Linked DNA regions of Streptomyces collinus. The protein of the gene in region 1 interacts with the protein of each later gene in a pairwise test. Links are inferred from orthologs where the notes say so. Each region holds a gene or a part of one and is shown on either strand. Other genes may lie near its edges.

Region 1 (14,655 bases):
CCGCACCACGCTCACCGAGCCCAGCACCGTGGCCGTCAGCGGCGCCACCAGCGTGACCATGCCCAGCCCGAGCACCAGCAGCGCCGGCAGCACATCGGCCGCGTACGACGCCCCCGGCCCCACCCGCAGCATCAGCAGCATCCCGGCCGCGCACAGCAGCGGTCCCACCGTCAGCGGGATCCGCGGCCCGATCCGGTCGGCCAGTTCCCCGGAGCGCGCCGACAGCAGCAGCATCAGCACGGTCGTCGGCAGCAGTGCCGTACCGGCGGCGAGAGCGGAGTAGCCCACGACGACCTGGAGCTGGAGCGCGGCGAGGAAGAAGAACCCGCCGAGGGCCGCGTACACGCACAGCGTGACGAGGTTGACGGCCGTGAACTGCCGGGACGCGAAGATGTCCGGCGGCATCATCGGATCGGGCCGGCGCCGTTCGACGACCACGAACGCGACGGCCGCGGCCAGCCCCGCCACCGCCGAGACGGCCACCACCGCACCGCCCCCGCCGGCCTCGATCAGGGCGTACGTCACCAGCGCGAGCGCCAACGCCCCCAGCACGGCCCCGAGCACGTCGAACCGCCCGTGCGCCCCTTGGTCCCCCGACTCGGGAACATGCCGCAGCGCGACCGGCACGCACACCAGGGCCACCGGCACGTTCAGCAGGAACACCCACCGCCAGCCCGGCCCGTCCACCAGCCAGCCGCCGACGAACGGCCCGACCGCCGCCCCGATTCCGCCGAAGCCGGACCACAGGCCCACCGCCCGCCCCCGGTCGTCTGGGTGGAAGGACGCCTGGATCAGCGCCAGTGATCCGGGGGTCAGGAGCGCGCCGCCGATCCCCTGAAGGGCCCGGGCGGCGATCAGCACGCCCGCGTTCGGCGCGATCCCGCACAGCAGCGACGCCACCGCGAACCACACCACGCCGACGACGAACACCTTCCGCCGCCCGAAGCGGTCCCCGAGCGCCCCGCCCAGCAGGATCAGCCCGGCCAGCGTGACCATGTAGGCGTTGACGGTCCACTGCAGGGCGGACAGGTTCGCGTCGAGGTCGCGGCCGATGCGGGGCAGGGCGACATTGACGACGGTCGAGTCCAGCATCGCCATGCTGGAGCCGAGGACGGTGGTGAGCAGGACCCACTTGCCCTGCGGTGAGGCCAACCGGACATCGGGCATGCAGGGAGCATACGGAAGAGCCCGGCACCTCAGGAGGTGCCGGGCTCCACGTGAGCGAACCGGATGGGAGCCGGTGCCTACGGAGACTTACTTGATCTTCGTACCCGTGGACCGCAGGTTGCCGCAGGCCTCGACGACGCGCGCGGACATGGAGGCCTCGGCCAGCTTGCCCCAGGTGCGCGGGTCGTAGGTCTTCTTGTTGCCGACCTCGCCGTCGACCTTCAGGACGCCGTCGTAGTTGCGGAACATGTGGTCCGCGACCGGGCGCGTGAACGCGTACTGCGTGTCGGTGTCGATGTTCATCTTCACGACGCCGTTCTCCAGCGCGGTGCGGATCTCCGCCTCCGTGGAGCCGGAGCCGCCGTGGAAGACGAAGTCGAACGGGGAGCCCTTGCCGAACTTGGCGGCGACGCCCTCGTTCAGCTCCTTCAGCAGCTCGGGACGCAGGACGACGTTGCCCGGCTTGTACACGCCGTGCACGTTGCCGAAGGACGCGGCGAGCAGGTAGCGGCCCTTCTCGCCCAGGCCGAGGGCCTCGGCGGTGCGGATCGCGTCGTCGACCGTGGTGTAGAGGGAGTCGTTGATCTCGTGGGTGACGCCGTCCTCCTCGCCACCGGTCGGCGTGATCTCCACTTCGAGGATGATCTTCGCGGCGCGGGCCTGCTCCAGCAGCTCCTGCGCGATGGAGAGGTTGTCGGCGAGGGTCTCGGCGGAGCCGTCCCACATGTGCGACTGGAACAGCGGGGCCAGACCGGCGTCGACACGCTTCTTCGACAGGGCCAGCAGCGGGCGTACGTACCCGTCGAGCTTGTCCTTGGGGCAGTGGTCGGTGTGCAGCGCGATGTTCACCGGGTACTTCTCGGCGACGATGTGCGCGAACTCGGCCAGGGCGACCGCGCCGGTGACCATGTCCTTGCTGTACTGACCGCCCAGGAACTCGGCGCCACCCGTGGAGATCTGGACGATGCCGTCGCTCTCCGCCTCAGCGAAACCGCGCAGGGCCGCGTGCAGGGTCTGGGTGGAGGTCACGTTGATGGCCGGGTAGGCGAACTTTCCTGCCTTCGCCCGGTCCAGCATCTCGTTGTAGACCTCGGGAGTTGCGATGGGCATGCGTCCGCTCCTTGTATCTGCGGGTTGACGTACTGCTGTGTCTAACGGCCCTGACCTAGACCTTGGGGTGCGACGTCATCGTCGGCCCCATCTTTCCAGACTTGGCCGGAAGGTCCAGGCCACGTCCACGCCCTGGTCGGTCCCCGGTCAGTCGAGGCCCAGCTCGTCCTTGGAGAAGGCGAAGAGGTACGGCACCCCGGCGCCCTCCTGGATCTTCTCCGCGGCGCCGGTCGCCCGGTCGACGATGGTCGCGACGGCGACGACCTCGGCACCGGCCTCGCGCACGGCCTCGACGGCGGTGAGCGGGGAGCCGCCGGTGGTGGAGGTGTCCTCGACGACGAGCACCCGGCGGCCCGCGATGTCCGGGCCCTCGACGCGCCGCTGCAGCCCGTGCGCCTTGGCGGCCTTGCGCACGACGAACGCGTCCAGGCGCTTCCCGCGCGCGGCGGCCGCGTGCAGCATGGCGGCGGCGACCGGGTCGGCACCCATGGTCAGGCCGCCGACGGCGTCGAAGTCCAGCTCGGCGGTCAGGTCCAGCAGCACCTGGCCGACCAGCGGGGCGGCCTCGCCGTCGAGCGTGATGCGCCTCAGGTCGACGTAGTAGTCGGCCTCCAGACCCGACGACAGGGTCACCTTGCCGTGCACCACGGCCTTGTCCTTGATCTGCTGCAGCAGCGCGCCGCGAGTGTCCGTCATGCCGCCCAGCTTAAGGGTCCTTCTGATGGATCTCCGCGGCGTCGCGACGCCCGGCACGCACGCTCGCCGCACGGTCAGAAGGACCCTAGGCGGCGCCAGCTCCAGGTCGTGGAGGCCTCCAGCGGCTCCAGGGGCGTGACCAGGTGCGGCAGGGTGTTGAGCCCGTTGGGCGGGCCGGTCTGCGGCTCCACGCACACGGCTTCCCGCTGCTCGTCGTAGACGACGGCCCACTCCTCGCGGCTGGTCACCTTCAGCTCCAGCTGACCGGGCCAGGTGAGCGTGGCCTCGACGCCGCCGGGCATGCCGAAGCAGTCGTCCCAGGGGCCCGGCTTCGGGTCGATCCGGTTCCCGGTGGGCAGGTGGTCGTCGCCGCGCTCCTCCTGCCAGGCGGGGTCGAAGGCGAGCTGCACGTCCTCGCCGCCGAGGTTCCGGTTGAACCAGGGGTGCCAGCCGATCTGCGCCGGGAAGGACGACTCGTACGTCTCGACGGACATGCTCAGCGTCAGCGCGTCCTCGGTGAGCGCGATGATCTGGGTGACACGGCCCGGGTGGGGCCAGGGGTCGACGAGCTCGTAGGTGAGGACCGCCTCGTCCGTGCTCGTGCGGGCCGTGCGCCACGCGTGGTCGCGGACGGTGCCGTGGATGGCGTGCGGCGGGGCGTTGAGGGGCATCTGCCGCACCTCGGCGCCGTCCAGGAACCGTCCGTCCCGGATCCGGCCGCACCACGGCACCATCGGGAAGCATCCGAAGCGCTCCCCCTGCCGGAGCAGCTCCACTCCGCCGATCCGCAGCCCTCCGACCCGGCCGCCGTTGCCCGGCTGCACGGTCACCTCCGCGTCACCCGCGGTCAGCGTGATGTCTTCGTCACTCACGGGACGACCCTACTGGGGTGATCAAGAGGGCCTCACCGGTTGCGGGGTGGTTCGGCCATGTCCGCCCGGTCCGCCCGCGGGGTGCGGCTCAGCGGCGTCGGCGCAGGGCCCGGACCGCCACGATGGCCGACGCCACCGCGAGCGCCGCCGCGGGCGCCGCCCAGCGCAGCGGGGCGGTGGGCGACACGGTCTGGGGTGCGGGCACCGGCGCGTACCGCCCGCGCGGCGGGGCGTGGTCGACCTCCTCGGCGCTGCGTCCGATCATGGTCCGCCGCGCGTGCGCCGCCTCGGCGATGCCCTCCTCGCCCCCTTCGCCCTCTTCATCCTCCTCGTGCTCTTCGTCCGCGTGTCCGAAGGAGGAGGCCGGGCGGTCGGAACCGAAGGCGGAGGGGCGCGCGGGGGGAGGGGGCTCCTCGGTGAGACCGGGGTCGGCAGGGGTCCGCTCCTCGGCTCCGGCCCCAGCACGCTCGCCGTCCGTGCCGTCCGCGTCCTTCGCGTCATGGGTGGCCGCCGTGGCCAGGTGCTCCGCGAAACGGTTCAGCAGCCGGGTGACGGCGCCCTCCACCGTCTCCGCGGGAAGGTCCTTGATCCGTCCGTCGGCGGACGCCGTGCCGTCGTACGTGACGGTGCAGCCGTCCTCCGCATCCCGCAGGGCGATCCGCAGGGTGAGTGCGACCGAGCCGCTGCCGCGCGACTCCTCCGCCTCGCCCTCGACGACGTAGGTGCCGTCGTCCCGCCGGGAGACCCGTACGGCACCGCGGTAGGTGACGGAGTGGCTGCCGACCCGGATCTTCAGCCGCCCGGCGACGGGCTCGGCGCCGGCGTCCTGCTGGAGCCCGGGAACAGCCCGGGCGACCCGCGCGGGGTCGTCCAGCACCTCTCTCAGCCGCTCCGCCGGAACCGGAACGAACACCTCGTGCTCCATGTCGACGGACTCTACCCAGCACAGCCCGAAACGCACCCCCGCCTGAGGGATTCACCCCCGATCCACCCCCGCCAGGCGTATCCTCGCGCCCCGCCCGGCGGTTCGGGCCCCTCAGTACCGCGGATGCACCAGCGTCGACGCCGACAGCCCCGCGATCCGCGTACCGCGCGCCGCCCGCTCGCCCGCGGCGAGGGACGCCTCCGTCAGGACACCGGGCCGCGGCCCGTCCGGGTCGAGCCCCAGCCGCGGGTCCGTGCGGGCGGCCAGGACGAAACGCCAGTCCCGGGGCGCCCGGGAACGGTCGGCGGGGGCGCGGTCGGGTCCGGCGTCGGAAGCGGTGCGGCGGCCGCCCGTGCCGTACGGGGCGGTGCGCAGGCCGGCCGCACGCAGGGTCGCCTCGACGGTCCAGTGGACCCGGGGGCCGGACGCGACCGGGCCGGTGTGCACCACGAGCCGGCCGCCGGGGGCGAGCACGCGCCGGGCCAGGCCGTAGAACTCCTGCGAGTACAGCTTCGTGCTCGCCGTGATGCGCGGATCCGGCAGGTCCGAGACGACCACGTCGTAGGCCGCCGGGGTCGCGCCGCGCAGCCGGCCGAAGGCGTCCTCGGTCCTCACGTGGACCCGCGGGTCGCCGAACGCGTGCTCATTGAGTGCGGACAGGGCCGGGTCGGTGCGGGCCAGCCGGACCACCTCGGCGTCGAGTTCGACGACGTCGACCCGTTCGACTCCCGGGTGGCGCAGCACCTCGCGGGCGGCGAGGCCGTCCCCGCCGCCGAGGATCAGCACGCGCGCGTGCGGCCCGTTCATCGCGGGGTGGACGAGGGCCTCGTGGTAGCGCAGCTCGTCACGCTCGCTGACGCGCAGCCGGCCGTCGAGGAACAGGGCGAGGGGCCGCCCGTGCGTGCCGCCGGTGAGGACGACCTCCTGGACCCCGGTGCGGAGCGCCACGCGGACGTCCCCGCCGTAGACCGCCTGCCGCGCGGCCCGTTCGAAGTCGTCGACGAGGACGGCGGCCGTGGCGAGGATCGTGAGGACGAGGGCGTTGCCGAGCAGCAGCAGCCACCGGGCGCGCCGGGTCAGGTCCCGGCGGAACAGGCCGAGCACCAGCGCGCCGCCGACGACCGCGTTGACCGCGCCGGTGAGCAGGGCCCCGGTCAACTGGCCGAGGAACGGCAGCAGGAGGAAGGGGAAGGCGAGGCCGCCGACGAGGGCGCCGACGTAGTCGGCGGCGGACAGGTCGGCCACCGCGCCGCCCGCGTCCTGGCGGCGGATGCGCTGGATCAGCTCCATCAGCAGCGGGACCTCGGCGCCGATGAGCAGCCCGGTGGCGAGGGAGAAGGCGACCAGCAGACAGCGCGGCCCGTTGGCCCACATCCCGCCCCAGTCGCCGGTCCAGGCGAACACCGCGTACAGGGCCATCGCGCTGCACCCGCCGACGAGCGCGAGGGCGGCCTCGACGGCGCCGAAGCCGGCCGCGGCGAGCGGGCGCAGCCGCTTCGCGCCGAGGGAGCCGATGCCCATCGCGAAGACCATGACGGACAGCACGACGGACGCCTGGGTGACGGAGTCGCCCATCAAGTACGAGGCCAGTGCGACGAGTTCGAGCTCGTACACGAGTCCGCAGGCCGCGCAGACGAACACGCCCGCGAGGACCAGGAACCGTCCGGTGCCGGGCCGGACGGGCAGTCGCGCCGGGCCGATGGAGTCACCCGGGGCGCTCCGGGGCGGCGGGCAACCGGGCGGGGCGGGCGCGTGCGGCTCGATCACGCTGCGACGTTACGTCACGCCTCGACTGCGGTTCGTCACCCACACGTGTGGTGCTGGTTTACAGAGGCCGGATATCCGTACGAGATCCGGATCGCCGTATACGGATCGCCGCACGCGGTTCGACGGGCCGGGCAGCGGTCGGCCGGGATCAGCCGACGGAGACCGCCGCCGGAACGCGCACCCCCACCTTCGTGCGGGTCGCCACCAACTGCCCGTCCTGCGGGTAGGCGTGCCAGGTGCGCCACCGCACCTGCCCCTCGTGGTGCTGGGCGAGCAGGGCCGTGAAGGCGTACGGGCTGCCGGGGAAGACGCCGACGAGGCCGTGCGGATGGTCGGAGACGAGGGCCAGCAACTCCTGGGCGCGGCCCGCGAAGGAGCCGGGCGAGAGGACCTCGACCCGGGCCGCGAACTCGTACTCCCAGTCGCCCACGCGCTTGGCGACGCCGAGCGGAAGCGGGGTGCTGCTGCCCGCGATGCACGCCACCGTCTCCGAGCAGCTGCCCCGCTCTTCCTCCAGCAGGACTTGATGGGACGCGCCGAGGAGTCGCAACTGCAGTCTGGTGTCCGCGAGTTCGAGGTCGAGCACGGCCAGTGCGGGGAGTGGCTCGCGCCCCAGGGCCCACGCGAGATCGGCCGCGCGCGTGTCGGTGTAGGAGGTGTTCAGGGTCGTGAGCATGGATCGGCTCCGCAAGCACACAAGGAGAGGGAGATGGGTCCGCTGCGCCCCGGTCGCACCGGGGGATGTCGGCCCGGGTCAAACCGGTCGGCCGGTTTCAGAAGGTCCGCAGAACGTCCGAGGGGCTGCGTCGGTGACTTAGGGAATCATGAACGGTGGCTCCATCACAGCGTTTTTACCCAAGTTCGTAGGGTTTCCACCCCTCAGAGGGCTCCACAGCTCAACTGTTCAACTGCGGCGCGCGCCGGTGCCGGGGATGGCGTGCGCCGGTGCGCCGTGCCGCACGCCCAGGAGCCGGGCCGCACGGGGAGCCCGCGATTCCGGCCGCCACTCGAAATCGCCCTTTTCCGGGAGCAGTTGCGCGGGCAACGCCCGAACCCCGGTCCACGAGAAGCAAGTTGTCCGACAGGCATGGAATGCGGCCCGGATGCGCCCGAAGCCGCCCGACGGCCGTTCGAGCAGCGGTCCGTCCGGGCACCCCGGACAACACGACGCGGGGCCCGCTCAGGTGCGGACCCCGCGTTCGGTGATACGGCTCCTCGCCGTGAGGAAGGCCGACGTCAGTCAGCTGCCTCCGCCGCCGCAGCCACCGCCCCCACCCCCGCAGGACGACCCGCCGCCGCAGGAGTGCCCCCCGCTGTCTCCGCCGCCGGAGGAGCCGGAGTCTCCCCCGCCGACCCACCAGCTGCCGCTGCTGCCGCTGTCATTGCTGCTCGAACCGCCGGTGGACGCCCATGCCCCGCGACGCGTCGTCCGCCGGGTGCCGCCCCTGCGGGCCTGGGAGACGAGCGCCCCGATCAGTACGACTCCGACCACCGCCAGGATGATGCCTACGATCATGGCGTCACCCTCCTTTCGTTCCCCCGAAGCGGCCCCCCGTGGGCGCCTCGCTCTTGCGTGAGGCGGTGATGCCCGGCCCCGGATCGGGCCAACACAAAGTTGAGGAACTCCAGAGCTTCGGCGCAGGATGACCGGCATGACCTCCAGCGCGCGCCCCCTCCTGAACCGCCGGCTCGCCGAGTTCGGGACGACGATCTTCGCCGAGATGTCCGCCCTTGCCTTGAGCACCGGCGCCATCAACCTCGGGCAGGGCTTCCCCGACACCGACGGCCCCGAGGAGATCCGGGAGGCCGCCGTACGGGCCCTGCGGGACGGCCGCGGCAACCAGTACCCGCCGGGCCCCGGCGTCCCCGAGCTGCGGACCGCGGTCACCGCCCACCAGCAGCGCCGCTACGGACTGTCCTACGACCCCGACACGGAGGTCCTGGTCACCGCGGGCGCCACGGAGGCCATCGCCGCCGCCCTGCTGGCGCTGCTGGAGCCCGGGGACGAGGTGATCGCCTTCGAGCCCTACTACGACTCCTACGCGGCGTGCATCGCGATGGCGGGCGGACGCCGGGTGCCGGTCACCCTGCGGGCGCACGAGGACGAGGGCCGGTTCCGGCTCGACCTCGACGAGCTGCGCGACGCCGTCACGGACCGCACCCGGCTGCTGCTGATCAACACCCCGCACAACCCGACCGGCACGGTCCTCACGCGCGCGGAGCTGGCCGCGATCGCCGAGCTGGCCGTGGAACGCGATCTGCTGGTGGTGACGGACGAGGTGTACGAGCACCTGGTCTTCGACGACGCCGAGCACGTACCCCTGGCGACGTTCCCCGGGATGCGCGAGCGGACGGTGACCATCTCCAGCAGCGGCAAGACGTTCTCGTTCACCGGCTGGAAGGTCGGCTGGGTGACGGGGGCCCCGGAGCTGGTCACGGCCGTGCGCTCGGCGAAGCAGTACCTGACGTACGTCTCGGCGGGCCCGTTCCAGTACGCGGTGGCCGAGGCCCTCTCGCTGCCCGAGTCGTACTTCACCGGCTTCCACGCCGACATGCTGACCAAGCGGGACCTGCTGGCGGCGGGCCTGGCGGAGGCGGGCTTCCGCGTCTACCGCCCCTCGGGCACGTACTTCATCACCACCGACATCCGCCCCCTCGGCGAGAGCGACGGCTTCGCCTTCTGCCGCGGCCTGCCGGAACGCGCCGGCGTCGTCGCCATCCCCAACGCGGTCTTCTACGACCACCGCGAGGAGGGCGCCCCCTTCGTACGGTTCGCGTTCTGCAAGCGGACAGAGGTACTTCAGGAGGCCGTGAAGCGTCTGAAGGCGTAGCTCGGGTCGGTTCCGCGCCACCGTCGCGCGGGAGTCGCCGGCTGCCGTGGTGTCCCGTCCGAAGCGCATCGGCCCGCCGCATGATCGGATGACAGGTTCTTCAAAGGTTCTTCATCACCTCCGGCCTACGGTCGGGAGGCCTGCCGCGCCCGCGGTCGGCCGCGACAGGAGGCGGGAGAACCGATGAGGACGAACCGGGTGCTGATGGCCGTGGTGACGGCGTCGGTCATGGCGATCACCCTGGCCGGCTGCGGGGGCGAGGGCGACACCCCGAAGGTCCCGACTGCGGGCGGCGACAGGGCATCCGGCAGGACGACCGCGCCGAGTGGCGGCGACGACGTGGCCGCGTACGTGAACGCCCAGCGCGAGTGGGTGACATGTCTGCGGGAGAACGGGGTCGACGCCCCCGACCCGGACGCCAAGGGGGAGGTCGACTTCGGCAACAACGCGGCGCTGAAGAAGAACACGAAGTTCCTGGACGCTTCCGAGAAGTGCGCCTCGCTCAAGGCGGCCGTCCCCGAGGGCCTTGAGAACGCCAATCAGCCCACGCTCAGCCCCGAGCAGATCAAGGTCAAGCGTGACTACGCCGACTGCATGCAGAAGAACGGCGCCCCCGACTTTCCCGATCCCGGGCCCGAGGGGACCGCGCAGGGCTCCGAATGGAACCAGACGTCGGCGGGAGCCAAGCGTGCCACGCGTGTCTGCGCTCCGATCATCGGTGACCCGGCGGACCAGCCCGCGGGCAAGGGCTGACGATGGCGGAGACGGTTGTGCAGACCGATCACGAGCACGGGGCGGCTCCCGCGCCGCCGCCGCGCGGTCGGCGCGGACGGCGTACGGTCCTGGTCGCGTCGGCTCTGGTCGTCGTGGCGGCGGTCGCCGTGGTCGGTGCGCTCGGCCTCGGCGGAGGCGGGTCGCAGGAGGGCTCCTCCGCCCCGCCCCGCTCCGGCTCCACCGTCCCGGTCACCCGGACCACGCTGACCGAACGCACCACGGTGGACGGCCAGTTGGGCTACGGCACCGAGATACCGCTGCCCGTCAAGGCGACGGGCACCGTGACCTGGCTGCCCGCGGAGGGCACGACCGTGAAGCGCCGGTTGCGGGCCTGCTGCGCGTCGAGGTCGCGGACGCTGACTCCGCCAGGCGGCTGCCCACGGCCGCGCCCTCGTCCTGTCCCAAAGGCGAGTCCGGCCGAGGGCTGGTCCTGTGGACGTCCTCGCCGAGCGCTGGGAGTCGGTGTCCCGCCGCCCGGTGGGCAAGACCGTGTGGGCGGAGCTGTGTCTCGACGCTCCAACTCCCAGCCGACTTCAGTGTCTCGCTGACGTCACCCCGTCGGTTTGGTGACAGGCCATGAAGTCACACTCTGCCAGGGGCCGCACTGATGGGTGTTCTGTATGCCCTTGCACACGGTGAGGCTGCCGGTGGTCGTGAACGAGTACGACCGCCGCACCTCGACAGGGACACTGCCCGGACCGCACAGCTCTGCCTGCTTGCGTGGAACGCCCGGCACGAGGTCGGCATTGAACTTCGTCCACAGCGAGTAGCAACCCTCGGCGGAGTTCGACAGCTTCCCTTTGATCACCAGGGTCGGAGTGGGGCCTGTCCCTTCGGTCCACCGCTCACCCGAGGCGGAAGCGGTGGCGTACGGGGCCGACCAGGGGACAGGGGCCGACGCTCTGGCGCTCTCTGCGGCGACAGCCGAGGCCGCCGTGCCGAGCAGGATGGCGCTGATGCCCGTGATGGCAGCAGCTCGGATATGTGCACGCATCGTGACCCCTTCTCGATTCACTGGGAATGCGCTGTGCGCAGGTATTCCAGGGCGGTGCGGTCCGTCGCGTCGGGCGAGCCGCTCAGGCGGTGGACCACCGTCCAGCGGCCGTCAGGCACGGCGCCGGCAAAGCAAGACGCCGTGCCTGTCGCTCCGTTGTGCCAGATCAGAGGCAGAGGCCCCGAACGCTGCCATCCGAGGCCGGGTTCCCCGAGCGAACGGTCGAGTACGAGGCCGGTCAGCACACGCGCCAGTGTGCGGGGGCTCGCCCACAGGCCGCCTGCGGGCAGGATGGCTCCCGTCATGGTCCACGGTTTCACCCTGCGGCCGAACCATCCGGTCGGCAGCGAGCTGCTGTGCTGTGGCGGTCGGGCAGTCATGGCCTCTCGCGGCAGGCCGAGCGGGGACAGCACGTGCACGGCTACGAGCTCGTCGTATTCCTGCCCCGTTGCTGCGGTCAGTGCCGCCCCGAGCACCGCGTAGCCGAAGTTGGAGTACTCCTCATGCTCCCCGGCGGGACCATCGGTGAGCCGGTCGAAACCGGCGAGCAGTTGGCGCAGCCGGTCAGTGGTGAAATTCCGGTACGGGTCGAGGCGAGAGGTGCCCGGGGGCAGGCGAGGCAGACCCGAGGTGTGCTCGGCGAGGTGGCGCAGGGTGATGCCGGTTCCTGACGGGACGTCGAGCCATCGTTCAACGGGGTCGTCAACCGTGAGGACACCTTGCTCGGCCAACTGCTGCAGGATGGTTCCGGTGATGACCTTGGTGAAGGAGCCCACCTCTGCGTACTTGTCGGGGTCGTGTTTGCCGGTGACGATCGGAGCGGTGTGGGAGCTGCCGATGATGCAGGTGGGGACGCGGCGCATGGCCCTCACCTCGCGGCTTGGGGAACGGGGACAGGGGCCGGGGCGTCACTTTCCGGTGCGTCCTGGTCGGTGACCGTCGGGATGCTCCCGGGCTGCTTCTGTGTCCAGCGTTCGCGGAGGGTCCGTGCGAGCTTGCGCGCGCGGGACAGCGCGGAGGAGAGGAAGATGAGGTCGCAGGCGATCATGGTCAGGGCGAACGCGGTGAGGCCCATGAACACGCCGATGGACACATGGAACGCGATGGAGGCCGCCGCAGTCCACGGGCGCAAGCTGGGCACCAGGATCCCCATAGGGAAGTACACCAGGAACAAAGTGGTGCTGTAGGTGCCGAGAAAGACGAGTAGGTCGTTGTTGTAGACGAGGTTGGACAAACCTGGCAGCTCGAACTCGGGAACGCGCATGATGTAGAAGAGCGCGGTGCCGTCCTGCCACACGTCTCCCTGCACCTTGTACAGACCACTCACCACGTACACGAGGCACATCTGTACGGCGATCGCCACTACGCCGAGGTTGTGCAGCGGAACACCGAGCGCTCGCACGCTCCCCGGGAGTCGCCCGACGACACGGTCGGCGACTCCGCTCGAGAACGAGAAGTTCTGGTAGCAGTTCGTCAGGAGCAGAAACGGGATCACGAGTTGGGCGAGGTTGTCTCCCCCGTCCAGGAAGGCCGACTGCCGTTCGTAGAGCGACCAGAGGAGGATCCCGTGCGCCGCGAGAACCGCTCTGCCTCCCACTCCTACGGTCACAGCCAGGGCGGCGAGCACGCCGAGGTGGAAGACCGCTTCGAACCAGACTTCGGACGTGCTCCAGGCGTAGAGGCTGAAGCTTCCCTTCTCCTGGATTTGTTCGAGGAAGAGGCGGTGCGGCAGGACCGAATCGGCTCCCGGGCCGAAGAGGTAGCTCCGATCGCCGTAGTGGCTCAGGTAGTACATGAGCCCGACGAAGCCCAGCAGTGCACGGGTTCCTGAAACTCCCAGTGCGGCGACGGGTCGACTGGCAGCTGAGTCAATCGTTTTCTTGATGCTCACTGCAGTTCAACCGCCTTTTTCCACGGCAAGTCGTAAATGTCCAGCGTGCTCTGCGCTTTTGCGTTCTTTCGCTGTGACCACGGAGGAAGTTTCTTGATATACATGCGCGCCTGGACAGCGGTCGGGTCCGTGCCATCCGGGCAGACGTTGTTTATCCGGGTCAGCGCGAAACGAGACAAGGAGCGCTCGGCGTCCATGTGCTGGCTCTTCTCGTAGGGCGTCAGAGGGATGTCACGCTTATCCTTTCCGCCCTTCGCCTCTGAGCCTTCGCTATTCTCCTCTTTCTGCTTCTGGCGGAGACGCCACAACAGGTCATCCGAATCGTTGAGCTGATTGAGCCCGTTGCTCACGAGCCGTACCGTACGAGAGGGGAAGAATCGGTCTTCCTGAGTCTCCTTGATCAAGGGGCCGGTCACATCGTAGTAATCCGTGACCGCACCGTCTGCGCACTTCGCGCGCACAACTATCCCTTGGTCGTCTTTCGTCGGATCAGGAGCGAACAAACTCCAGTTCTGCGTGAAGTACGGCTCCAGATAGCCGCTGATAACTCCATGCAGCTGAATCTTGGCTGGGCTGAGTGGCGCCTGGGAGAACGCCGCGATAGAGAAGTGGGCGCCCAGGAGGGCGGCACCAGCCAGCAGTGCCGCCCTCTGGATGCGCCGATGGCGCATTGTCACCTGTCGAAAACAGTCGCCGCAGCAGAGGCGCCGTCACCCGACACCTTGGCAGGCGGGGCAAACAGGCTGAAGTTGTTGGCAACCTGCCCCGCCTGGTTCGCGAGGGATCCCGCAGCGGCCCGCGCGTGAACGGTGGCCCGAGCGGCAGCACGGCCGGCCGCCGCGGCAGCCCGGCCGGCAGCACGGGCCTGAGGCGCCTTCGGGGCGTCCTCGGTGGTGGCCTGAGCACTCAGGGCCCCGGTCGCCTGCGGCGGCGTGGAGGCCTGAGCGGAACCCTGCATCGACACGGTCAGGAACGTGCCGGCAATGGCCACGCCGATGACGGCAGCGGCATTCTTCTTCTTCATGTTTTCCCCTCTATTGTTTACTGCCTGATCGCCTGAGGGGAGAGCAGCGGTACACCCGAGATGTTGGTCAGACATCAATAGCGGCATGCTTGAAGAAGCTGGTCAGGCATCTTCGACCGCTCGCCCCCCGTGGACGAATCAGCCCTCCGACGAAGTCGGAAGATTCCTCGCGACACGCGCTCCGTATGTCAACCTGTTTTTGCAAGGTGATTCCCGGCGCCCGTCGCGATTCCTGATGATCTTATGGAGATTGACGCAGGCATCTCAAGGAGTGGTCACGTGATGATCATCACAGCGGGCCTGGAATGAGACGTTCCGGAAGTCTCCACCAGGCGGCCGCATCGGTCTGCACCTGTTGTCGCTGTGACATGCCGTCAGGTGCCCGCATAAAGTCGCCGCGGATGACTTTTGCCGTCGGGTGGTTCCAAGTTCCGTCGGCTCTGAGTGGAAAATTTTGGGAGGACGCATGGAACCCGATGCGATTGTGGTTGGAACCGGCCCGAACGGCCTTGCCGCTGCGGTCACTCTCGGGCGGGCGGGCCTCAAGGTCGCCTTGTACGAGGCCCGCACAACCATCGGAGGCGGGCTGCGGACGGAGCCACTC
Region 2 (15,963 bases), 2.4 Mb from region 1 along the record:
TCCGTGGAGGAAGGAGCGGTGTTCGGTGCGTGCTCTCGGCGTGCCGGGCATCGCGACGCCGCGGAGACCCACCAGAAGGGCCCTAACCGCGGGTGGAGGGCTCCTGGTACGGCCCGGCCGCGAACTCCGGCTCCGGATCCCGGGGTCCGAACAGCGCCATGAGCCCGAGGTGCAGCACCAGTGCGGCGAGCGGCCAGGCCAGCAGCGCCCCCTTCGCGCCCAGTTTCAGGGGCGCGTCGAACGTCACGCCCCGCCCGACGGCCTGAGCCTGCGCGATCACGTCCTGGGCGGGCCCGAGCCACACCCCGACGCGCCAGGCGAGCAGCGAGCCGAGCAGCCCTCCGAGGGCCAGCCCCATCACCAGCGGCACGCCTCCGCGCCGTCGCAGCAGGAAGACGACCAGGGCGCTGACGGCGCCGAAGCCCAGCCCGAGGAGCGTGAACGTGCCGTCGACCCCGATGGCCTGCTCCCCCTCGGTGTCCTTGAGGTAGACGACCCAGCTCTTCTCCACCACGTCGCCGACGAGCGGCACGTGCGGCGCGAGCCACCACCACAGCACTCCGAGCAGCACCCCGCCGAGCGCCACGGCCACCGCGATCACGGCGGCCTCCCGCAGTTCCGTCTTCATGCCGGGGCCGTCCTGTCCGTACCAGCCGTGCCCGGCGTACTCGGCGTGCTGCGACCCGGGAGCCTGCGGCCCGGCGGCCGGCGGCTGCCACGGCCCCTGTGCGGAGTGTTCGTGCGGCGGCGGTGGCGGAGTCAGTGGTGCGGTCACCCTGCCATCGTGCCAGGTCCGCTTGTGTGCCGCGTCACCGGAGGATCCCTCCTCGCTCACCGGACGGCCGCCCGGCGGTAGGCCCAGGTCGCCACGGCCAGCGAGACGACGCCCACCACCCCGCACACGGCGAGGTCACCGAGCACGAAGGCCCAGTCGGGATGCGGTCCGAAGGTCCGCGCGAAGGCCTCCACGCCGTACGTCGACGGCAGCAGGTCCCGCGTGAAGCGCACGACCTCCGGCATCCGGTCCGCGGGCAGCACGCCCAGCAGCAGCGCCGCCGACATGCCCAGCTGTCCGAGCAGCGTGGCCAGTTCAGGCCGGGGCGCGAGCAGTCCCAGCGCCGCACCGAGCCCGGCCAGCGCGGCGCCCGCGAGCGGGATCACCGCCATGAGGACCCACAGATGGGCCATCGGCAGCCCGAACAGCACACAGCCGAACACCGCGGTCACGACGGTCCCGGGCACGGTGAACGAGGCGTACGCGCCCGCCGCGCCCAGCACCACGGCCGCCGGCGGCACCGGCAGCGTCGCGTAGTGGTCGAGCCCGCCACTGGCCCGCAGCTGCCCGAAGTACTGCGCGAGCAGGTTCAGCGCGACGAAGGCCACCACCAGGACCGACGACCCGGCGACGACGGCCTGCGCCTCCGCCCCGTCGTCCACGACCCCGCGCATCAGGATCATGATCCCGACCGACTGGAAGGTCGCCACGAACAGCAGCGGGATCCGCGCCACCCGCGCCCGGGACAGCTGGGCCCGGTACACGGCCGCCAGCGACGGCCACAGCCGCGCCCGAGGTCCGAGCTCGGCCGCGCACGCGGCGGGCTCCTCCACGGCCAGGGCACTGCCCGGCAGGACATCGGCGGGTACGACACTCACGTCGCGCTGCTTCCCTTCGCTCGGGTCCACTGCGGCAGTCGCCTGTTCGGTACGTATGCGGCGGCCGGTCTGCTCACGGCCCGCGCGCCCGGTGTCCTCGCGCTCACACCTTCACCAGCCCCTGCTGGACGGCACCGCCGAGGGCGAGGTACACGTCCTCCAGGCTCGGCGTGGCCAGGGTGAAGTCGTCCAGGGCGGCGAAGGCGGCCCCGCCGGTGACGGTCGCGACGACCGCCCGGGCCTCCTCGGGCCCGAGCCGCAGCGTCCAGCGGCGGCCCGACTCCACGACGCGGTCCTTCAGCGCGGCCACCTCGGGCACGTGCAGCGGAGCCGCGTCCCGCCACACCAGGTCGACGCGCACCTCACCGGCGACCTGCTCCTTGAGCCCGGCGGGGGTGTCGCAGGCGATCACCCGCCCCCGGTCGAGGACGGCCACCCGGTCCAGCACCGTCTCGGCCTCGATGACGTTGTGGGTGACGAGCAGCACGGTCGTCCCGTGCTCGGCCCGGCGCCGGTCGACAGCGGACCACACGGCCCGCCGCGCCACCGGGTCCATGCCGGTGGTCGGCTCGTCGAGCACGAGCAGCGGCCGCTCCCCCACCAGGGCCGCCGCGAAGCACGCCAGGCGCCGCTGGCCCCCGGAGAGCTTCTTCAGCGGCCGCCCGGCGAGCGGCGCGAGCCCCAGCTCGTCGAGGACGGCGTCCCGCTCGGCCCGCGCCTGCCGTACGTCCAGGCCGCGCAGCCGCCCGGTGGTCTCGGCGGCGAGCGAGACGGTCAGCTCGTCGAGGGCGGTCGACTCCTGCCCGAGGTAGGCGAGGATCCGCGCGGCCCGCTCGGGGTGGCGGACGATGTCGTGCCCGAGGATCTCCACGCTGCCACGGTCGGGCCGCATCAGCCCGGTCAGCTGGCGCACGAGGGTGGACTTGCCGGCCCCGTTGGGACCGAGCAGGCCGAAGATCTCGCCGCGGCGGATGTCCAGCGTCACGTCGTCCGTGGCCCGGACCTCGGGTGTTCCGGGTGTGCCGCGCCGGCCCCGGACCGCCGGATAGGTCTTGGTCAGCCCGCGCACCGCGCACACGACGTCACCATCGTGCCGAAATGCCTGTGCCGCGCGCTTACTCACAAGGGACGAGACTACGGGGTCGGCGACCCTGGTCCGTTCTCGGGTCGGTCCATACCGGGAAATCCGTCGGCAAAGGACTCAGGGGCCCCTCAGTCGTCGAGGGGTGGGTGCTCCACGCCCGTGCGCACGCTGATCTCCCGCCAGAAGCCGGCCCGGATGGCGTAGCGGTCCCGCTCGTCGATCTGGTCGTCCTTGTGGGCGAGCAGGCCGAACCGGGCGGCGTAGCGCAGCAGCTCCCCGTCGACGCGGTGCGGGATGCGCGGGTACATCCCGGACAGTTTCTGCAGGTGGTTCTGGTCGCCGAGGCGCTCCACCCAGCGCCTCGCGAAGACCTGCCCCACTTCGAAGGGGTCACCGCCGACGGTGGTGATGTCCTCCTCGCGGTCGGCCCACCGCTGCTCCGCCGTGGTCAGCTGGGCGAGCGTCGGCATCGAAGCGGCCTCGGGGGGCTCGGCCGTGGGCCGGTCGACCCAGCCTTTGTCGGAGGACCACCGGAGGGTGGCGGAGGCGGGCTGCTGGGCGGGCTGGGTGCCGGGGGCCCGCAGGGCGGCCAGGTCCTTGGGCGTGGGGACCCCTTTGGCGGCGGGCACCCGCTCCTCGGTGCCGTTCTGCCCGGGACCGGTCTCCGCCGGGTGGCGGGGCTGCGGGGCGGGCCGGTCGGACGTGGCACCGAGCGCGGACTCGGGCAGCGGCGCGGAGAGGATCGCGGCGATCTCGGGCCGGGGCGCGGGCTGCGGCGCGCACGCCCCGGTGTAGTCCTTCGCGCGGACGGCCTTGGTGATCCATGTGCGGTCCAGGACGCGCCGCTCGTCGGCCTCGGCGACCAGGTCCTCGGACTGGTTGTAGTCGCCGTCGGCGGCCTGGACGGCCCACAGGTGGACGGCGACGCCGTGCTCCTTGGCGGCCATCATGCCGGGCAGCAGATCGCCGTCGCCGGTGACGAGGACGACGTCGGAACAGGCTCGGTTGCGGGCCAGTTCGGTCAGCTCGGCGTGCATCGCGGCGTCCACGCCCTTCTGGGCCCAGCGGCCGTCGCTGCGGGTCAGTGCGCCGAGCCGGACGGTGACCCGGGGCATCACGCGCAGCCTGCGGTGCTCGGGTTGCGGGACGCGGTCCGGGGCGCCGTCGAACCAGTAGATGCGTAGCAGCGGCTGCTGTGTGTCGGATTCGGCGCGTTCGCGCAGCCCCTGGATGAGGGCGGTGTGGTCGACGGTGATCCGGGACCGCGAGGGCTCTCCGGCGAGGAGACTCGCCGCGGCTCCCAGCAGATACCCAGCGTCCACCAGGACGATGCAGCGGTCCACGCGACTCACCCTCTTCCCAGGAGGTTTGCTTCGGGCTTGCTTCGAGTCTGCCCGACGGCGCGGAGGTTAACGGCCGGAACTCGATCTTCGGCGTGGCGTTTCGGGAGGTGCGGCTCCGACCACCCCTGTCACACACGGTAATTGTCCGACATGCGATCGTTGTCGGCCTGTGTGAATCTGGTCCCGGCCCTGGCCCCTAGTCCCCCACAGGAGGCATCACCATGGCCAAGAACAAGAACCGTGACCGTAAGCAGCAGCGTCCGACCGAGCGTGGTCAGCGGGCCGACCGCAGCCCCGCATCGCAGACGGAGCCCCAGGCCGAGGTCGAGGCGACCCCCGGCGAGATGGCGCCGTCCGGCAAGCGAAAGCGCAGCTTCGGCCACAACTGACGTCTGCGTGACGGGCTGTTGAGCCCACACACACGCACACGCACGAGGGGCGTACCCGATTGCGGGTACGCCCCTCAAGCGCATCGAGATCCGTGCTTCACCCGGCCAGGCAGGACGGCCCGAGCAGCACCTTCAGGTCTCCGAAGAGCGCCGGGTCCGGCTTCACCCGGTGCCGGTCCAGCCGCAGCACGGTCGTCTTGGTCGGTCCCTGGAGCTTGATCCGGACCTCGCTGTCGCCCTTGTGGTGGCTGAGCACCTCGCCGAGGCGGCTGACCAGCGGCGGGGTGACCCGGGTGGCCGGGATGGTGAGGACCACGGGCGCGTTGGTGCCCGCGTTCGACAGGTCCGGCACCATCAGCTCCATCGCGACGAGCCGCGGGATGTCCTCGCGCTTGTCGAGACGGCCCTTGACGAACACCACGGCGTCCTCGACGAGTTGGGTCGAGACCAGCTGGTAGGTCGCGGGGAAGAACATGCACTCGATGGAGCCGGCGAGGTCCTCGACGGTGGCGATGGCCCAGGCGTTGCCCTGCTTGGTCATCTTGCGCTGCAAGCCGGAGATGATGCCGCCGATGGTGACGACCGCGCCGTCGGAGTGCTCACCTCCGGTCAGCTGGGAGATGCCCGCGTCGGCCTTGTCGGACAGGATGTGCTCCAGGCCGAACAGCGGGTGGTCGGAGACGTACAGACCGAGCATCTCCCGCTCCTGGGCGAGCAGATAGGTCTTGTCCCACTCGTCGGGGGAGAACTCCACGTCGAGTCCGAAGCCCGGCTCGCTGGTCTCGGCCTCGCCCATGCCGCCGAAGAGGTCGAACTGCCCCTCGGCCTCCTTGCGCTTGACCGCGACCACGTTGTCGATCATCGGCTCGTAGTGCGCGGTCAGACCCTTGCGGGTGTGGCCCATCGCGTCGAAGGCGCCGGCCTTGATCAGCGATTCGGTGGTGCGCTTGTTGCAGACCACCGCCTCCACCTTGTCGAGGTAGTCCGGGAAGGAGACGTACTTCCCCTTGGCCTTGCGGCACCTGATGATCGACTCGACCACGTTCGTGCCGACGTTGCGGACGGCGGAGAGGCCGAAGAGGATCACGTCGTCGCCCTGGGCCGCGAAGTTGGACATCGACTCGTTGACGTCCGGCGGGAGCACCTTGATGCCCATGCGGCGGCACTCGTTGAGGTAGACGGCCGACTTGTCCTTGTCGTCCTTCACGGACGTGAGCAGCGCGGCCATGTACTCGGCGGGGTGGTTCGCCTTGAGGTAGGCCGTCCAGTACGAGACGAGTCCGTACGCGGCGGAGTGCGCCTTGTTGAACGCGTAGCCGGCGAAGGGGACCAGCACGTCCCAGAGGCCCTGGATGGCCTCGTCGCTGAAGCCCTTCTTGCGGGCGCCCTCCTGGAAGAGGACGAAGTTCTTCGCCAGCTCCTCGGGCTTCTTCTTGCCCATCACGCGGCGGAGGATGTCGGCCTCGCCGAGCGAGTAGCCGGCGATGATCTGGGCGGCCTTCTGCACCTGCTCCTGGTAGACGATCAGGCCGTAGGTGACGTCCAGGACCTCCTTGAGCGGCTCCTCCAGCTCGGGGTGGATGGGCGTGATGTCCTGCTGGCCGTTCTTGCGCAGCGCGTAGTTCGTGTGGGAGTTCATGCCCATGGGGCCCGGGCGGTACAGGGCCGACACGGCGGAGATGTCTTCGAAGTTGTCCGGCTTCATCAGCCGGAGCAGGGAGCGCATGGGGCCGCCGTCGAACTGGAAGACGCCGAGGGTGTCGCCGCGCTGGAGCAGTTCGAAGGTCGTGGGGTCGTCGAGCGGGAGGCTCAGGAGATCGATGTCGATCCCCTTGTTGGACTTCACCATCTTGACGGCGTCGTCCATGATCGTCAGGTTGCGCAGGCCGAGGAAGTCCATCTTCAGCAGGCCGAGCGACTCGCAGCTCGGGTAGTCCCACTGGGTGATGGTGACCTTGTCCGTGTGCCTGACCCAGACGGGGACGTGGTCGGTGATGGTCTCGCTGGACATGATCACGCCGGCGGCGTGCACGCCCATCTGCCGGACCAGGCCCTCGACGCCCTTGGCGGTGTCGATGACCTTCTTCACGTCCGGCTCGTTCTCGTACATCGCCCGGATCTCGCCCGCCTCCGAGTAGCGGGGGTGCTCGGGGTTGGTGATGCCGTCGAGGTTGATGCCCTTGCCGAGGACGTCGGCGGGCATGGCCTTGGTGAGGCGGTCGCCCATCGCGTACGGGTAGCCCAGCACGCGCGCGGAGTCCTTGATCGCGTTCTTGGCCTTGATGGTGCCGTACGTGCCGATCATGGCGACCTTGTCGGCGCCGTACTTCTCCGTCACGTAGCGGATCACCTCGACGCGCCGGCGCTCGTCGAAGTCGATGTCGACATCGGGCATGGAGATGCGCTCGGGGTTGAGGAACCGCTCGAAGATCAGGCCGTGCGGGATGGGGTCGAGGTCGGTGATGCCGAGGGCGTAGGCGACGATCGAGCCGGCCGCGGAGCCTCGGCCGGGGCCGACCGCGATGCCCTGCTTCTTGGCCCACATGATGAAGTCGGCGACCACGAGGAAGTAGCCCGGGAAGCCCATCGAGATGATGGTGTCCATCTCGTACTCGACCTGCTTCATGCGGTCGTCCGGGATGCCGTCCGGGAAGCGGCGGTGCATGCCGCGCAGGGTCTCCTCGCGGAACCAGCTGACCTCCGTGTACCCCTCCGGGATGTCGAACTTGGGCATGAGGTCGCGCTTCTCGAACATGCCCGTGGTGTCGACCATCTCGGCGATCAGGCGGGTGTTGGCGCAGCCCTCCTGCCAGGCGTCCGAGGAGTCGATGGCGTACATCTCGTCCGTGGACTTCAGGTAGTAGCCGGTGCCGTCGAACCGGAAGCGGTCGGGGTCGGAGAGGTTCTTGCCGGTCTGGATGCACAGCAGGGCGTCGTGGGCGCTCGCCTCGTGCGCGTACGTGTAGTGCGAGTCGTTGGTGACCAGCGGGGGGATGCCGAGCTTCTTGCCGATCTCCAGGAGGCCGTCGCGGACCCGGTGCTCGATCTCGATGCCGTGGTCCATCAGCTCCAGGAAGTAGCGGTCCTTGCCGAAGATGTCCTGGTAGTCGGCGGCGGCCTTGAGCGCCTCGTCGAAGTGGCCGAGGCGCAGCCGGGTCTGGACCTCGCCGGAGGGGCAGCCGGTGGAGGCGACGATCCCCTCGGACCACTGGGCGATGGTCTCCTTGTCCATCCGGGGCCACTTCTGCAGCCAGCCTTCGGCATACGCGTCGGAGGACAGCCGGAAGATGTTGTGCAGGCCGGTGCTGTTCACGGCCCACATCGTCTTGTGGGTGTAACCACCGGAACCGGAGACGTCGTCCCGCTTCTGGTGCGGCTGGCCCCACTGGATCTTGCGCTTGTTGCGCCGGGACTCGGGCGCGACATAGGCCTCGATCCCGATGATCGGGGTCACACCGGACTTCTGGGCGGTGTGGAAGAAGTCGTAGGCGCCGTGGAGGTTGCCGTGGTCGGACATGGCGATGTGCGTCATGCCCATCTCGTTGCACGCGTTGAACATGTCCTTGAGCCGCGCGGCACCGTCCAGCAGCGAGTACTGGGTGTGGACGTGCAGGTGCGTGAACGGCGGCTTTGACACGGCTGCGGCCTCCAGAGGAAACATACGACACATGGGGCCCGGCAGGCTGCGGACAGTCTGGGGGCAGCGTCGAAGTCTATGCCTCGGCACTGACACCTGGAGGGCCGACCCGCGTACCTTCATGCGAGGGTTCGCGGGCACTCCCGCGGGCCGCCGCACGTTAGGATCCAGGGCGGACCTGCCGCCCTGACACGCATGCACCAGGAGGCACCCAGCGATGTCGTTCCCGCAGCTCGACGGCGAGCACCGCGGTGAGGAGATCCTCGCCGTCTTCGACACCGCCTTCGGCGAGCTCCTGGCCGCCGACCCGGCCGCGTTCCGCGTGAAGTTCCGCAAGATGGCGGCCTCGGCCTTCGCCTTCTACCGGGGGACGGCGGGCCTCTTCTACCACGACCTGACCGTGTCTGATCAGTTCGGGTCGAAGCAGGGCGGCCCGTACCTGGACGAGCGCACCTCGCGCGTGTGGATCCACGGCGACCTGCACGCGGAGAACTTCGGCACGTACATGGACGCCAACGGCCGCCTGATCTTCAACGTCAACGACTTCGACGAGGCCTACGTCGGCCCCTTCACCTGGGACCTCAAGCGCCTCGCCGCCTCCATCGCGCTGATCGGCTACGCGAAGGCGCTCAGCGACGAGCAGATCTCCGAGCTGGTGACGATCTACGCGGTCGCCTACCGCGAGCGGATCCACGCCCTGGCGACGGGCGCGAAGAGCGACGAGGTGCCGCCGTTCACGCTGGACACCGCGCAGGGCCCGCTGCTGGACGCGCTGCGTGACGCCCGCTCGCTGACCCGCTTCGGCCTGCTGGACTCGATGACGGAGATCCGCGACTTCGAGCGCCGCTTCGCCTCCGGAGGCGGCTCCGTCGAGCTGGACGCGGCCACCCGCTACAAGGTCCTCGCCGCCTTCGACGGCTACCTGGAGACGCTCCCGGACAGCTCGCTGGCCCGCCCGGACTCCTACCGCGTGAAGGACGTGGTCGGCCGGCGCGGCATCGGCATCGGCTCGGCGGGGCTGCCGTCGTACAACATCCTGCTGGAGGGGCACAGCGACGCCCTGGAGAACGATGTCGTGATCTACATCAAGCAGGCCCAGACCCCGGCCGTCTCCCGGCACATCACGGACCCGGAGATCCGCGGCTACTTCCAGCACGAGGGGCACCGCACGGTCATCTCCCAGCGTGCCCTGCAGGCGCACGCCGACCCATGGCTGGGCTGGACGGAGCTGGACGGCGCGGGACAGCTGGTCGCCGAGGTCTCGCCGTACGCGGTGGACCTCGACTGGGGAGACATCGACGACCCGGAGGAGATCGCCCAGGTGGTGGCCGACCTCGGCCGGGCGACGGCTACGATGCACTCGGCGGCGGACGACCAGTCCGGTGAGTCCCTGGTGCCGTTCTCCACGGAGCGGGCCATCGACGCGGCGCTCGCGGCCGACGAGGAGGGCTTCGCCCCCCTGCTGGTCGACTTCGCGCACACCTACGGCGCACGCGCGCGTGCCGACCACCAGACCTTCGTGGACCTGTTCCGCAACGGACGGATTCCGGGGCTGTGACGGCAAGGCCTCTCACAGGCATCCTTTAGGGGTCCCTTACCGGCCCCCATGACAGACTCTCCTTTCGCTATGGACATATCCGGGATCCGCCTCAGAGCCGTACGCGCGGCGCTGTTCACGGCCGTGGTCGTGACGCTCAGCACCGCGTCGCACGTGCTGCTGTCCCGGGCCCCGCTGCCGGTGGGCACGGTGGCCGCGGTCGCCGCCGCCGTGTTCGTGATCGCGTTCGCCCTGGCCGGCCGGGAGCGCTCCTTCGGTCGGATCGCGGCCCTGCTGATCCCGCTGGAACTGACCGCCGACACGGTGTTCACCACCGGCCAGCACGCCTGTTACGGCCGCGCGGGCGGCCCGGTCGCCGGGCCCCTGCGCTCGGTCGGCCTGGATGTGCTCTGCGGCGGCGGAGAGGTCGGCACGCCCCTGGCCCGGATGGCCGGGGCCACCGGCACCGAGCGGCTGGCGGCCGCGGTCGCCCACGCCGAACCGGCCACGGCCTGGCTGCTGCTCGGGGCGCACGTCGGCGTCGGGCTCCTCGCCGCCGTCTGGCTGCGCCGCGGCGAGCGGGCCCTGGCCCAGCTGCTGCGGGCGGTGACGGCGACGACGTTCCGGCCGCTGCTGCTGGCGGTCGCCGCGGTCGCGGTGGAGCGGGCCCCGGCAGGGCGGCGCCTGCCGGCGCGTACCGCCGACCGCACCCCCACCGCCCGCGACCGGATCCTCGCGTACTCCCTGGGACGGCGTGGACCGCCGTGCTCACCCGCCTTCGCGCAGTAAGGCACCCGCGTCGCGGGAGGCGCCTTCGCCCCCGGTGCGGCACTTCCGAGCACCAGCAGTCCCCCTACGCATTCCGCACACCCCAGGTGTGCGCGTCCCCTACGGAGAACATCACCATGAGCAAGCGCAACAGCCAGTCGGCGAAGACCGCGGCCCGCGAGCGGCTGCGCATCGAGCGCGAGCGCGAGGCCAAGCGGGCGAAGACCAAGCGGCAGGTCATCGTCGCCTGCTCCATCGTCGGTGTCCTGGCGATAGCCGGTGGCATCGGGTACGCGGTCGTCCAGGCCAACAAGCCCACCCACTGGGAGGCGGTCAAGGACGAGAAGGTCGTCACGCCGGCCAACACCACGGGCACCGACGGCACCACGGTCGTCATCGGCAAGGACTCGGCGAAGAAGACGCTGAAGATCTACGAGGACCCGCGCTGTCCCGTGTGCGCCCAGTTCGAGCAGACCGTCGGCCCGACCGTGAAGAAGGACATCGACGACGGCAAGTACAAGATGCAGTTCGTCGGCGCCACCTTCATCGACAACAAGGACAACGGCGAGGGCTCCAAGAACGCGCTGAGCGCCATGGGCGCCGCGCTGAACGTGAGCGACCAGGCGTTCCTCGACTACAAGGCCGCGCTGTACTCGGCGAAGTACCACCCGGAGGAGACGACCGACAAGTTCAAGGACGACAGCTACCTGATCAAGGTCGCGGACGCCGTCCCCGAGCTGAAGGGGAACAAGAAGTTCCAGGACGCGGTCGAGAAGGGCACCTACGACGCCTGGGCCATGGCCATGTCGAAGACCTTCGACGACAACAAGGACGGCGTGAAGGGCACTCCGGGCTTCGTCATGGACGGCAAGCAGCTCACCGCCGACAGCCAGGGCACACCGCTGATGACGGTGGCCGACTTCAACCGGGTCGTGGGCGAGGCCCTCAAGAAGTGACGGCCGGTCAGGGACCGGTCGGCGTGTGAAGAGCGGGCGAACTTCCGGAGTTCGCCCGCTCCGGCCCATACCGACCAGTAACCTGATCGGTCGTGACCAGTCGATACAGATCATCGAATACGTCAGAGGGCATCAACTCCCTCACCCCGCGCCGCCGTACGGTCGTCAAGGCCGCGGCGGCGACCGCTGTCCTGGCCGGCCCACTGGCGGCGACCCTGCCGGCGCGCGCCGTCGACCAGGCTCCCGCCTTCCTGCACGGCGTCGCCTCCGGGGACCCGCTGCCGGACGGCGTCCTGCTGTGGACCCGCGTCACTCCGGTACCGGAGGCGATACCCGGCTCCGGAGCCGGCCCGGACACCGAGGTGAGCTGGACCGTCGCCGAGGACAAGGCGTTCACCACCGTCGTCGCCAAGGGCTCGACCACCGCCACGGCCGCCTCCGACCACACCGTGAAGGCCGACATCCGCGGCCTCAAGCCGGGTACCGACTACTGGTTCCGCTTCTCCGCCGGCGGCACCGACTCCCCCGCCGCACGCACCCGCACCGCCCCCGCGCACGACGCGGCCGTCACGGGCCTGCGCTTCGGCGTGGTCTCCTGCGCCAACTGGGAGGCCGGCTGGTTCTCCCCGTACCGCCACCTCGCGGCCCGCGGCGACCTGGACGCCTGGCTGCACCTCGGCGACTACATCTACGAGTACGGCACCGGCGAGTACGGCACCCGCGGCAAGGTCGTCCGCCCGCACGCCCCGGCCCACGAGATCGTCACGCTCGCCGACTACCGCACCCGGCACGCCCGGTACAAGACCGACCCGGACCTTCAGGCGCTGCACGCCGCGGCCCCGGTCGTGGCGATCTGGGACGACCACGAGTTCGCTAACGACGCCTGGCCGGGCGGGGCGGAGAACCACACGGAGGGCGCGGAGGGCACCTGGTCCGCCCGTCAGGCCGCCGCCAAACAGGCCTACTTCGAGTGGATGCCGGTGCGCACGGCGATCGCGGGCACCACCTACCGCCGGCTGCGCTTCGGCAAGCTCGCCGACCTCTCCCTGCTGGACCTGCGCTCCTTCCGCTCGCAGCAGGTCAAGGTCGGCAACGGCGAGGTCGACGACCCGGACCGCACGCTCACCGGCCGTGCCCAGCTGGACTGGCTCAAGGCGGGGCTGACGTCGTCCGACACCACCTGGCGGCTGGTCGGCAACTCGGTGATGATCTCGCCGTTCGCCATCGGCTCGCTCTCCGCCGATCTGCTGAAGCCGCTGGCCAAGCTGCTGGGCCTGCCCCAGGAGGGACTCGCCCTCAACACCGACCAGTGGGACGGCTACACCGACGACCGCCGCGAGATCCTGGCGCACCTGCGGACGAACGCGATCCGCAACACCGTCTTCCTCACCGGCGACATCCACATGGCCTGGGCCAACGACGTGCCGGTGGACGCCGGTACGTATCCGCTGTCCCCGTCGGCCGCCACGGAGTTCGTCGTCACCTCGGTCACCTCGGACAACCTCGACGACATCGTCAAGGTTCCGGAGGGCACGGTCTCCGCGGTCGCCGCGCCGGTCATCCGCGCCGCCAACCGCCATGTCCACTGGGTCGACACCGACCGGCACGGCTTCGGCGTCCTGGACATCACGGCCGAGCGCGCGCAGATGGACTTCTACGTCGTCTCCGACCGCGCGAAGCGCGACGCGAGCGCCAAGTGGTCCCGCTCGTACCGCACCCGCAGCGGCACGCAGAAGGTCGAGCGCACCTACGACCCGGTGTAACCGCCGCTACAGGGTTTCGAGGAAGCCGAGCGCCACCCGCCAGGTGGCCTCGGCGGCCTCCTCGTCGTAGTCCGGCAGGTCGGGGTCGGTGTAGAGGTGGCCGGCCCCGGCGTAGCGGTACACCTCGACGTCGGCGCCGGTGCGGCCCATCTGGAGGTACCAGGCGCTGAGCCAGTCGTCCGTCTCGAAGGGGTCCGGCTCGGCCACGTGCAGCTGGACCGGCAGGTCCTCGGCCGTGACGTCCGGCGCGATGTCCGACGTGCCGTGCAGGAGCAGCAGGCCGCGCGCCTTGTCGTCGCCGAGGGCGAGGGTCTGGGCGATGGACGCGCCGAGCGAGAACCCGGCGTACACCAGCCCGCGCTCGGAGTAGGGCGCGGCGGCCATCACCGCACGCTTCAGCAGTTCGTCCTTGCCGATCTTCTCCTGGTGCTGCATGCCCTCCTCGACCGTGTCGAACGTGTGCCCCTCGAAGAGGTCGGGTGTCCACACCTCGTGTCCGGCCGCGCGCAGTCTGTCAGCGGCCTGGAGCACCGCGGGCCGCAGACCCTGGGTCGAGTGGAACAGCATGATGTTCATGAGGCCATGGTGCCAGCCGGGTGTGACAAGCCGGGATCCCGGCACTACCCACGACGCAGCGGAAGTCACATGTTCATGCACCCCGATGGCCGGTTAGGTTCGGTGGCATGGAGAACCTGCTACGACCGCTGATCGTGGTCGGTGGCTCGGTCGTGCTCACGCTGGTGATCGGCTGGGCCACCGACTTCCTGCTGCGCAAGGCCGACGAACGGCACCATGAGACCCCGCTGTGGGGTCTGCTCCGCCGTGGCCGCATCCCCTACATGATCGTCCTCTTCGCGGCCCTGCTGAGAGGGTCCTACGACGAGGCGGACCTGCTGGAGAGCCGCGCCGAAGGAGTCGGCCGGACGCTGACCCTGATCCTGATCGGATCGGCCGCCTGGCTGGTCATCCGTATCGCGGCGGCGATCGTCGAGACGTCGTACAGCCGGTACGCCAGCGCCCGGGCCCACCGCGACCCGGCCAGGGTCCGCCGGGTGCGCACCCAGGTGACGCTGATCATGCGGGTGGTGTCCGCGATCGTCGGTGTGGTGGCGGTGGCGACGATGCTGCTGACCTTCCCGGCGTTCCGGGCGGCGGGCGCCTCGCTGCTGGCCTCGGCCGGCATCCTCGGCATCGTCGCCGGTGTCGCCGCGCAGTCCACGCTGAGCAACATGTTCGCGGGGTTCCAGATCGCCTTCGGCGACATGGTGCGCATCGGGGACACGGTGGTGGTCGACGGCGAGTGGGGCACGGTCGAGGAGATCACCCTGACCTTCCTGACCGTCCACACCTGGGACGAGCGGCGCATCACCATGCCGGTGTCGTACTTCACGTCCAAGCCGTTCGAGAACTGGTCGCGCGGCACCCCGCAGATGACGGGCATCGTCTTCTGGCACGTCGACCACTCCGCCCCTGTGGAGGCGATGCGCGACAAGCTGCGCGACATCCTGCGCGAGTGCCCCGCCTGGGACGGCCGCGCCTACAACCTGTCGGTCACGGACACCACCCCGAGCACCATGCAGGTGCGGGCCCTGGTGACGGCCAAGGACGCGGACGACATCTGGACGGTGCGGGTCACGGTCCGCGAACAGATGATGGGCTGGCTTGCCGACGAGCACCCGTACGCCCTGCCCCGGGTCAACACGGCGGACGCGGTCCTTCCGCCGTCCTCCGACGGCAACGGCAACGGCAGCGGCCACCGCTCGTCCCCGGACGGCGTCCCGGCCCAGCAGCGCCGCTACCACAGCAACCACAACTCGGGGCGGCCGGAGCACTGACCCCTCACACGGAAGGGAAATGGGGCACCCCGCGGCGCGGGGTGCCCCATTTCCCTTCCGCCGGTCAGTGGCCGCGCTCGGCGCCGCCGTTGACCTGGATGATCTGTGAGGTGATGTGCCCGGCGCCCGGGGAGGCCAGCCAGTGCAGGGTCTGGGCGACGTCCCCCGGGGTCCCGGCCCGGCCGGTCGAGGTCTCGCCGATGAGCCGCTCCCGCCGCTCCTCGGCCATCGCGTCCCCGAAGAACTCGGTGTCCTCGATGTACCCGGGCGCGACCACGTTCGCGGTGATGCCGCGCGGCCCCAGCTCCCTGGCCAGATCGTGGGCGTAGGGGTGCAGCCCCGCCTTGGCCGCCGCGTACGCCCCGCTCCCGGATCCCCGGTAGGCGGCGATGGAGCTGAGGAACAGCACGCGTCCGCCAGGCTCGGCGAGCCGCGGTTTCAGCGCCTCGGTGAGCAGGACCGCCGTCAGGGTGTTGAGCCGGAAGTTCACGCTCCAGGTGTGCGCGACGGCCGCGAGCGGATCGTCACCCGGGGCCTCCGGTTCGAGCAGCCCGCTGCCCCCGGCGCTGTGCACGAGCACGTCCACGGCCCCCAACTCCCGCTCGACGAAAGCGGCGACACCGTGCACGTCCTGCGGCTCGGTGAGATCGGCCGCGTACGTCAGCGCGCCGGACACCCCGGCCTTCTCCAGCACATCGGCCCGCCGCCCGAGCAGCAGCACCCGGTCCCCTCCGGCGGCGAACACCCGGGCCGCCGCGAGCCCAATTCCCGTACCCCCACCACTGATTACTACATTCCGTGCCATACGGACGACCCTACGACGCCCCGGGCGCCCACCGTCAAACCACCACCGGTGAGCCGCGGCTCACCTCAGGCTGCGGACGTCCAGGTGCCGCAGAACCCGGTCGACCACCTCGGGATCCGCCCCGGGCTCACTCCGCGCCGCAAGCACCTCGTGCCGCGCCGCACTGAGCATCTCCTGCTGGATCCGCCGGACC

What was found.
Region 2: the proteins of RFN52_RS21485 (region 1) and dnaE interact in binary tests that used the Escherichia coli proteins (3 or more experiments, as listed by UniProt). The link is inferred for Streptomyces collinus from one-to-one orthologs.

Annotation. Positions count from the first base shown.
Region 1 is NZ_CP133771.1:4,715,694-4,730,348, reverse strand. The notes cover bases 7,478-10,274. They hold RFN52_RS21485 (pyridoxal phosphate-dependent aminotransferase), read left to right. Parts: upstream 7,478-8,180; coding sequence 8,181-9,368; downstream 9,369-10,274. Other genes in these bases: RFN52_RS21480 (hypothetical protein), read left to right, coding at 9,552-10,121; RFN52_RS21490 (hypothetical protein), read right to left, coding at 7,778-8,053. In the rest of the region: RFN52_RS21525 (MFS transporter), read right to left, coding at 1-1,167; fbaA (class II fructose-bisphosphate aldolase), read right to left, coding at 1,255-2,277; pyrE (orotate phosphoribosyltransferase), read right to left, coding at 2,425-2,973; RFN52_RS21510 (aldose epimerase family protein), read right to left, coding at 3,048-3,845; RFN52_RS21505 (SRPBCC domain-containing protein), read right to left, coding at 3,934-4,770; RFN52_RS21500 (polyamine aminopropyltransferase), read right to left, coding at 4,882-6,537; RFN52_RS21495 (DUF2617 family protein), read right to left, coding at 6,686-7,213; RFN52_RS21470 (serine hydrolase domain-containing protein), read right to left, coding at 11,154-11,999; RFN52_RS21465 (HTTM domain-containing protein), read right to left, coding at 12,005-13,027; RFN52_RS21460 (DUF5819 family protein), read right to left, coding at 13,024-13,698; RFN52_RS21455 (hypothetical protein), read right to left, coding at 13,701-14,051; RFN52_RS21450 (phytoene desaturase family protein), read left to right, coding at 14,518-14,655. UniProt on the Escherichia coli protein: Shows aminotransferase activity with methionine and histidine as substrates, and to a lesser extent also with phenylalanine.
Region 2 is NZ_CP133771.1:2,282,893-2,298,855, forward strand. The notes cover bases 4,367-8,471. They hold dnaE (DNA polymerase III subunit alpha), read right to left. Parts: upstream 8,107-8,471; coding sequence 4,567-8,106; downstream 4,367-4,566. Other genes in these bases: RFN52_RS10295 (hypothetical protein), read left to right, coding at 4,367-4,469; RFN52_RS10305 (DUF2252 domain-containing protein), read left to right, coding at 8,324-8,471. Outside these bases: RFN52_RS10275 (AAA family ATPase), read right to left, coding at 83-775; RFN52_RS10280 (ABC transporter permease), read right to left, coding at 832-1,653; RFN52_RS10285 (ABC transporter ATP-binding protein), read right to left, coding at 1,757-2,731; RFN52_RS10290 (NYN domain-containing protein), read right to left, coding at 2,866-4,080; more of RFN52_RS10295, read left to right, coding at 4,302-4,366; more of RFN52_RS10305, read left to right, coding at 8,472-9,664; RFN52_RS10310 (hypothetical protein), read left to right, coding at 9,734-10,432; RFN52_RS10315 (thioredoxin domain-containing protein), read left to right, coding at 10,549-11,367; RFN52_RS10320 (alkaline phosphatase D family protein), read left to right, coding at 11,460-13,130; RFN52_RS10325 (dienelactone hydrolase family protein), read right to left, coding at 13,137-13,751; RFN52_RS10330 (mechanosensitive ion channel family protein), read left to right, coding at 13,814-14,965; RFN52_RS10335 (SDR family NAD(P)-dependent oxidoreductase), read right to left, coding at 15,030-15,770; RFN52_RS10340 (Na+/H+ antiporter), read right to left, coding at 15,831-15,963. UniProt on the Escherichia coli protein: DNA polymerase III is a complex, multichain enzyme responsible for most of the replicative synthesis in bacteria. This DNA polymerase also exhibits 3' to 5' exonuclease activity. The alpha chain is the DNA polymerase catalytic subunit.